2 linked regions of the Gluconacetobacter diazotrophicus PA1 5 genome follow. The protein of the gene in region 2 binds, or shares a complex with, the protein of the main gene of each other region. Links are inferred from orthologs where the notes say so. Each region holds a gene or a part of one and is shown on either strand. Other genes may lie near its edges. The genes, in order: GDI_RS09470 and uvrB.

Region 1 (3,347 bases), 130 kb from region 2 along the record:
GCAGGCAGCCCCGGGTCGATCCATGTTCGCCCGATCCGAACGCCATCCCGGCATCCAGCGTGATGGCGATGCGGCGTGACGCGGCAGGGGCGTCCAGATGCGTGCCGCGCACGACGAAGCGCCGCCCGACCGTCTGTTCGGGAAACGAATCATAGGTCCGGGCCAGCCAGCCCTCGGCCTCGGTCCGCACGCGTTCCAGTTCCGCCGCGTGGCCGGTCACGGTCGCGGCCAGTGCCAGCGCACCCGTCAGTTCGCTGTCGCCGTAGCCGACATCGCGTACGCCTTCGACCCGCCACAGGATCTGGCTGTCATCCAGTTCGAAAATGCCGATGGTGGTGCAGACGACCGACAGCGCGTCCTCGTACGCCATCACGGCCTCGGCCGGGACGGTGACGGCAATGGTTTCCAGTTCCGTCGCATGCCGACGGGTCAGAGATGTCATGGGATCTTCTCGACAAATGTATCCAGGACCCGTTTCGGGCCGGCTTTCTCGAACGCGACTTCCAGCCGGTTGCCCTCGACGGACGATATGGTTCCGTATCCGAATTTCTGGTGGAAGACCCGCGTTCCCACCGCCATCGCGGCAGTCGGGCCCTTTTCCCCCACATCGGTCACGCGCGGCCGCCGCGCCATGACCGGGAAGGCGGTGGAAGAGAGGGGCGCATGGCCGAACGTCCGCGACCGTGCCTGCGCCGCGCCCCCCGTGGTGGTGACGTGCTCGGCCGGCAGTTCCTCGATGAACCGGCTGGGGATCGCCGATTGCCAGTTGCCGTAGATGCGCCGGCTGGCGGCGTGGCTGATGACGGCCCGGTGCCGCGCCCGGGTAATGCCGACATAGGCCAGGCGCCGCTCCTCCTCCAGCCCCTTCAGGCCGCCCTCGTCCAGGGTGCGCTGGGACGGGAAGACCCCTTCCTCCCATCCCGGCAGGAAGACGGTGTCGAATTCCAGGCCCTTCGCGCCGTGCAGGGTCATGATGCTCAGGCGCTCGGCGCCGGCATTCTCCTCGTTTTCCATGACCAGCGCGACGTGTTCCAGGAAGCCGCCCAGGCTTTCGAAATCCGCCAGGGCCCGCACCAGTTCCTTCAGGTTGTCCAGCCGTCCGGGCGCCTCGGGCGAGGTATCGGCCTTCCACATGTCGATATAGCCGCTTTCTTCCAGCAGCGTTTCGACCACCACCACATGCCCCTCGCGCGGCAGGGCCTCGCGTCCGCGCGCCAGGCAGGCCATCAGCGCGGTCATCTGCTCGCGCGCGCGGCCCTTCAGCGCGCCCCGCGCGATCAGGTCCATCACGGCGGCGGCCAGAGGCATCTGGCCCTCGCGCGCGGCGACATGGAATTTCTGCATCGCGGCCGCGCCGATGCCGCGCCGGGGCACGTTGATGATCCGCTCGAACGCCAGGTCGTCCGCCGGCTGGTTCAGCACCCGCATATAGGCCATGGCGTCGCGGATTTCCGACCGCTCGTAGAATCGCAGCCCGCCGACGACGCGATAGGGCAGGCCCAGGGTGATCAGCCGTTCCTCGAACGCGCGGGTCTGGAATCCGGCCCGCACCAGGATCGCGATTTCCGCCAGGGAATGCCCCCCGGCGCGCAGCCGCTCGACCTCCTCGCCCACCAGGCGGGCCTCGTCGTCCGAATCCCAGACCGACGCCACGCGCACCTTCTCGCCCGATGCGTCCTCGCGTCCCGGGCGCAGGGTCTTGCCCAGCCGCCCGTCATTATGCGCGATCAGGCCGGACGCCGCCCCCAGGATCTGGGCGGTGGAACGGTAATTGCGTTCCAGCCGCACGACGGCGGCTCCGGGGAAGTCCCGTTCGAAGCGCAGGATGTTCTCGACCTCGGCCCCGCGCCAGGAATAGATCGACTGGTCGTCGTCGCCCACGCAGCAGATATTGGCGGGCTGGCCCTCGCGCTGGGCCAGCAGGCGCAGCCACAGATACTGGATCGTGTTCGTGTCCTGGTATTCGTCCACCAGGATATAGCGGAACAGCCGGTGATACTGGGCCAGCACGTCGGGCCGGGTCCGCAGGATCTCGGTCACGTGCAGCATCAGGTCGCCGAAATCGCAGGCGTTCAACTGGACCAGCCGTGCCTGGTAGGTGGCATAGATCGGGCGGCACTGCCCGCCGGCGAAGTCGCAATCCTCGGCCGGGGTCACGCGTTCGGGCGTCAGGCCCCGGTCCTTCCAGCGCTGGATGACGCCCAGGATACCCTGCGGCGGCCAGCGCTTGGTGTCGATGCGCAAGGGTTCGATCACCTGCTTCAGCAGGCGCAACTGGTCGTCGGTGTCCAGGATCGTGAAGCCGCTGCCCAGGCCCACATATTCGGCGTGGCGGCGCAGCATGCGCGCGCACAGGGCATGGAACGTGCCCAGCCACAATCCCTCGACCGGCTCGCCCAGCAGGGCGCCGATCCGCTCGCGCATTTCGCGCGCCGCCTTGTTGGTGAAGGTCACCGCCAGGATCTGGTATGGCCGCGCCCGGCCCGACAGCAGAATATGGGCGAAGCGGGTGGTCAGGACGCGCGTCTTGCCGGTGCCGGCGCCGGCCAGGACCAGCAACGGACCGTCGGTCGTCTCGATCGCCGCCCGCTGTTCGGGATTGAGCCGCTGAAGGTAGTCGGGACGATCAGCGGCGGGACGCTCGGGGAAGGGGGCTGGGGTCTGGGTCACGATTTCCGTATAGGGCGTCCGGAGATTATGACCAAGCTTATGCGCGCGCATTCGCGCGGGCAGGCGGGTCTGTGGCCAGGCGTGAAAGAGAGGATGGAATGACACGGACGGGCGGGGATGGGGGGAAAGCCCCCCGACAGAGTGCCCCGTTCAAGGAGACCGGCCCCACCGGGCACCGCGCCCGGATGCGCGCGCGCGTGCTGGCATCGGGCGCCGGGTCGCTGGCCGATTACGAAATTATTGAAATGCTGCTGTTTTCCGGCGTGCCGCGCCGCGATACCAAGCCGATGGCCAAGGCGCTGCTGAACCGGTTCGGCAGCCTGGGCGCCCTGCTGTCGGCGCCGGCCGATGCCCTGCGCGCGGCGGGCCTGTCGGACCGGGTGGCGCTGCCGCTGATGCTGCCGGCCAGCGTGGCCGAGCGTCTGTCGCGCCCCGACCCGCTGACGCGCACGCCCATGCGCGACTGGGATGCCGTGCTGGCCTATTGCGACACGGTCCTGACCGGCGCACCGCCCGGCCAGTTGCGGATTCTCTTCCTCGACAGCAGCAACCACATCATCGCCGACGAAGCCCTGGACGCCGCGCTGGATACGGGGGAACTGGACCTGGTGCAGCGCCATATCCTGCTGCGCGCGCTCGACCTGCACGCCACCGCCTTCGTCGGCATCCGCATCGCC
Region 2 (3,289 bases):
ATATGCTCGAACGACCAGTCCCCCGTCGCCGGCACGCGCAATGCGGGCAGGTGGTGTTCGTCGTTCGTCCAGACCGTTTCGGCAGCAAAGCCCAGTTGCAGGCCGCTGCGCCGGGGAAAATAGGGGTGGAAACCCATTCCCACCGGCTGGGACCGCAGGTCGGTGTTTTCGATCAGCATACCGATCGACAGGCTGTCCTCGCGCAGGTCGAAGCGCAGTTGCGCACGATAGGCGAAGGGCCACTGGCCGATCACCTGGCCCGTCACCTGCTCGTAGGGGGGATGCCAGTCCAGCACCAGTGTCGCACTGTCGTCGGCCAGCAATTCCAGTTGCCACGGATGCTCCCAGCCATTCCCGTGGAGGGTATTGGACTCGCCGCCAAAATTGGGCTTCATCCGATACTCGGTACCCTCGAACCGGAAATGGCCGTTGGCCACGCGATTGGAGAACGGAACCAGCGGATAGCCCGAAACCGCCCGGCCCCGCTGCGCCAGCAGGTTGGCGTCGCTGACGGCGTGCAGCACGCAGATGTCGCGGCTCTTCCAGTAGGCGACGGCACCCCCCAGTTCGGGCAGCAATCCCAGCCGGCCCGTTCCGGCAGTCAGTTCGATCATTCCGTTCGTTCTCCCGCGTCGCCGGTTGCGTTGCCGTGACGACGTCTTTCTATCGTCCCCCACCTCGGCGGCGCGGTCCACGCCCCTTGGACGGATCATATCCGCCGCCGCCCGGCCCCAACGGCTCGGGTCCCTTGCCCGCCTTGCGCCGGGGCGGCCGCCCGGTGCCTGCCGTCGAGACGGGCACCGGTACCGGGTCCAGTCCCAGTTCCAGCGCCTCCAGCCGCTTGATCTCGTCGCGCAGCCGCGCCGCGGTTTCGAATTCCAGGTCCGCCGCCGCCGCGCGCATCCGCTTTTCCAACTCGGCGATCGCGCTGCCCAAATCCTTGCCGACGAATTCCGCGACATCCCCATCCTTCGTGGGCGCGACGGTGACGTAATCCTGCTCGAACACCGAAGACAGGGCCTCGCCGATCTGCTTGCGGACCGATTGCGGCGTGATCCCGTGCGCCGCGTTCCAGGCCGACTGCTTTTCCCGCCGCCGCGCCGTTTCCTCGATGGCGTAGCGCAGGCTGTCGGTCATCTTGTCGGCATAGAGCACGACGCGCCCGTCCACGTTGCGCGCCGCGCGCCCGATCGTCTGGACCAGCGAGGTGCGCGAGCGCAGGAAGCCCTCCTTGTCCGCGTCCAGGATCGCGACCAGCGAACATTCGGGAATGTCCAGCCCCTCGCGCAGCAGGTTGATGCCGATCAGAACGTCGAACGCGCCCAGGCGCAGGTCGCGGATGATTTCGATCCGTTCCAGCGTATCGACGTCCGAATGCAGGTAGCGGACGCGAATCCCGGCCTCGTTCATGTAATCGGTCAGGTCCTCGGCCATGCGCTTGGTCAGGGTCGTGACCAGCACCCTCCCCCCTGCTGCGATGGTCAGGCGGCATTCCGCCAGCAGATCATCGACCTGCCGTTCCACCGGGCGGATATCGGTCACCGGGTCGATCAGCCCGGTGGGGCGGATGACCTGTTCGGCAAAGACGCCGCCCACGCGTTCCATTTCCCACGGGCCGGGGGTGGCGCTGACGAAGATCGTCTGCGGCCGGAACAGGTCCCATTCCGCGAATTTCAGCGGCCGGTTGTCCAGGCAGGACGGCAGGCGGAAGCCGAATTCCGACAGGATGGACTTGCGCGCGAAATCCCCCCGCTCCATGCCGCCGATCTGCGGCACGGTGACGTGGCTTTCATCGACGATCAGCAGCGCGTCCTCGGGCAAATATTCGAACAGGGTCGGCGGCGGATCGCCGGGCTGGCGGCCGGACAGGTAGCGGGAATAATTCTCGATTCCCTTGCACACCCCGGTGGTCTCGATCATCTCCAGGTCGAACGTGGTGCGCTGCTGCAACCGCTCGGCCTCCAGCAGCTTGCCCTCTTCCGTCAGGTCGTTCAGGCGCTGGCGCAGTTCATGCTTGATGCCGATCACCGCCTGGTTCAGCGTGGGGCGCGGCGTGACATAATGGCTGTTGGCGTAGATGCTGACCTCCTGCAGGTCGCCGGTCTTGTCGCCCGTCAGCGGATCGAATTCGGTGATGGCGTCGATTTCGTCGCCGAACAGCGAGATCCGCCAGGCCCGGTCCTCGTTCTGCACCGGGAACACGTCCACGCTTTCACCGCGCACGCGAAAGGTTCCGCGCTGGAAGGCCGCGTCGTTGCGCCGGTATTGCAGGTCCACCAGCGCCTTGACCAGCCGGTCGCGGTCGATCTCCCCCCCGACCTCCAGCCGCACCACCATGCGCGAATAGGTTTCGACCGAGCCGATACCGTAGATGCACGACACCGAGGCCACGATGATGACGTCGTTGCGTTCCAGCAGCGCCTGGGTCGCGGCGTGGCGCATACGGTCGATCTGTTCGTTGATCTGGCTGTCTTTTTCGATATAGGTGTCCGAGCGCGGGACATAGGCCTCGGGCTGGTAGTAATCGTAGTAGCTGACGAAATATTCCACCGCGTTGTCGGGGAAGAACTGCTTCATCTCGCCATAGAGCTGGGCCGCCAGCGTCTTGTTCGGCGCCAGGATCAGGGTGGGTTTCTGCGTCGCCTCGATGATCTTGGCCATCGTGAAGGTCTTGCCCGACCCGGTAACGCCCAGCAGCACCTGGTCGCGCTCGCCGCCTTCGACCCCCGCCACCAGTTCGCCGATGGCACGCGGCTGGTCGCCCGCCGGTTCGTAGGGCGACTGGATGGTCAGTCGCCGCGTCTTCTCCTTCGGCGGCTGCCGTTCGGGCTGGAAGGTCACGATCTCGTCCGACGGATCGGGACGGCGGGTCTTCTTGCTGGCGGGCGCGGGCATAGTTGCGGACTGTGGGGATCGCGCGACCCGGACGCAAGGCCCATCGCACGCACACCCGCCCCCCGCCGCAATTCGGCCTTGGCATCTCGCCCGCGCGGCCTACACTCGCGGGATGGACGGTTCCATCCCCCCTTCCGGCAGCCCGCCCACGCCGTTCGTCCGCGTGATCGACCTGGAAACCAGCGGGCGGAATGCCGCCGATGGCGGGATCGTCGAAATCGGCTGGCAGGATGTCGCCCGGGACGCCGACGGCACCTGGGCCCTGGCCGGCCCACCCGGGGCGCGCCTGACCCACCCGGGCGGCCCCATCACGCCGCAGACCATGGCGATCCATCACATTACCGACGCGCACGTGCGCGACGCCCCGCCCTTTGCCGAGATCGCGCCCGACATC

The links.
Region 1: the proteins of uvrB (region 2) and GDI_RS09470 are in contact, whole or in part, in a crystal structure (PDB 7EGT), measured with the Thermus thermophilus proteins. The link is inferred for Gluconacetobacter diazotrophicus PA1 5 from one-to-one orthologs. Residues at the interface, in WP_096411307.1 of Thermus thermophilus: Glu23, Leu25, Arg26, Asp27, Gly28, Glu29, Arg30, Phe31, Arg55, Glu326, Asp327, Phe328, Glu379, Ser382, Gln383, His398, Gly400, Arg401; in WP_096412145.1 of Thermus thermophilus: His654, Arg656, Phe657, Gln666, Asp668, Glu669, Lys680, Arg681, Leu682, Ser683, Lys685, Tyr686, Ala687.

What each region holds. Positions count from the first base shown.
Region 1 is NC_010125.1:2,019,492-2,022,838, reverse strand. Bases 81-3,111 are described here. They hold GDI_RS09470 (ATP-dependent helicase), read right to left. Parts: upstream 2,722-3,111; coding sequence 439-2,721; downstream 81-438. Other genes in these bases: GDI_RS09465 (JAB domain-containing protein), read left to right, coding at 2,769-3,111; GDI_RS09475 (50S ribosomal protein L11 methyltransferase), read right to left, coding at 81-442. In the rest of the region: more of GDI_RS09475, read right to left, coding at 1-80; more of GDI_RS09465, read left to right, coding at 3,112-3,347. UniProt on the Escherichia coli protein: A helicase with DNA-dependent ATPase activity. Unwinds DNA duplexes with 3'-5' polarity. Translocates on single-stranded DNA with 3'-5' polarity. Initiates unwinding more efficiently from a nicked substrate than double-stranded DNA.
Region 2 is NC_010125.1:2,153,854-2,157,142, forward strand. Bases 280-3,252 are described here. They hold uvrB (excinuclease ABC subunit UvrB), read right to left. Parts: upstream 2,896-3,252; coding sequence 664-2,895; downstream 280-663. Other genes in these bases: GDI_RS10035 (aldose 1-epimerase), read right to left, coding at 280-614; GDI_RS10045 (exonuclease domain-containing protein), read left to right, coding at 3,008-3,252. Also shown: more of GDI_RS10035, read right to left, coding at 1-279; more of GDI_RS10045, read left to right, coding at 3,253-3,289. UniProt on the Escherichia coli protein: The UvrABC repair system catalyzes the recognition and processing of DNA lesions. A damage recognition complex composed of 2 UvrA and 2 UvrB subunits scans DNA for abnormalities.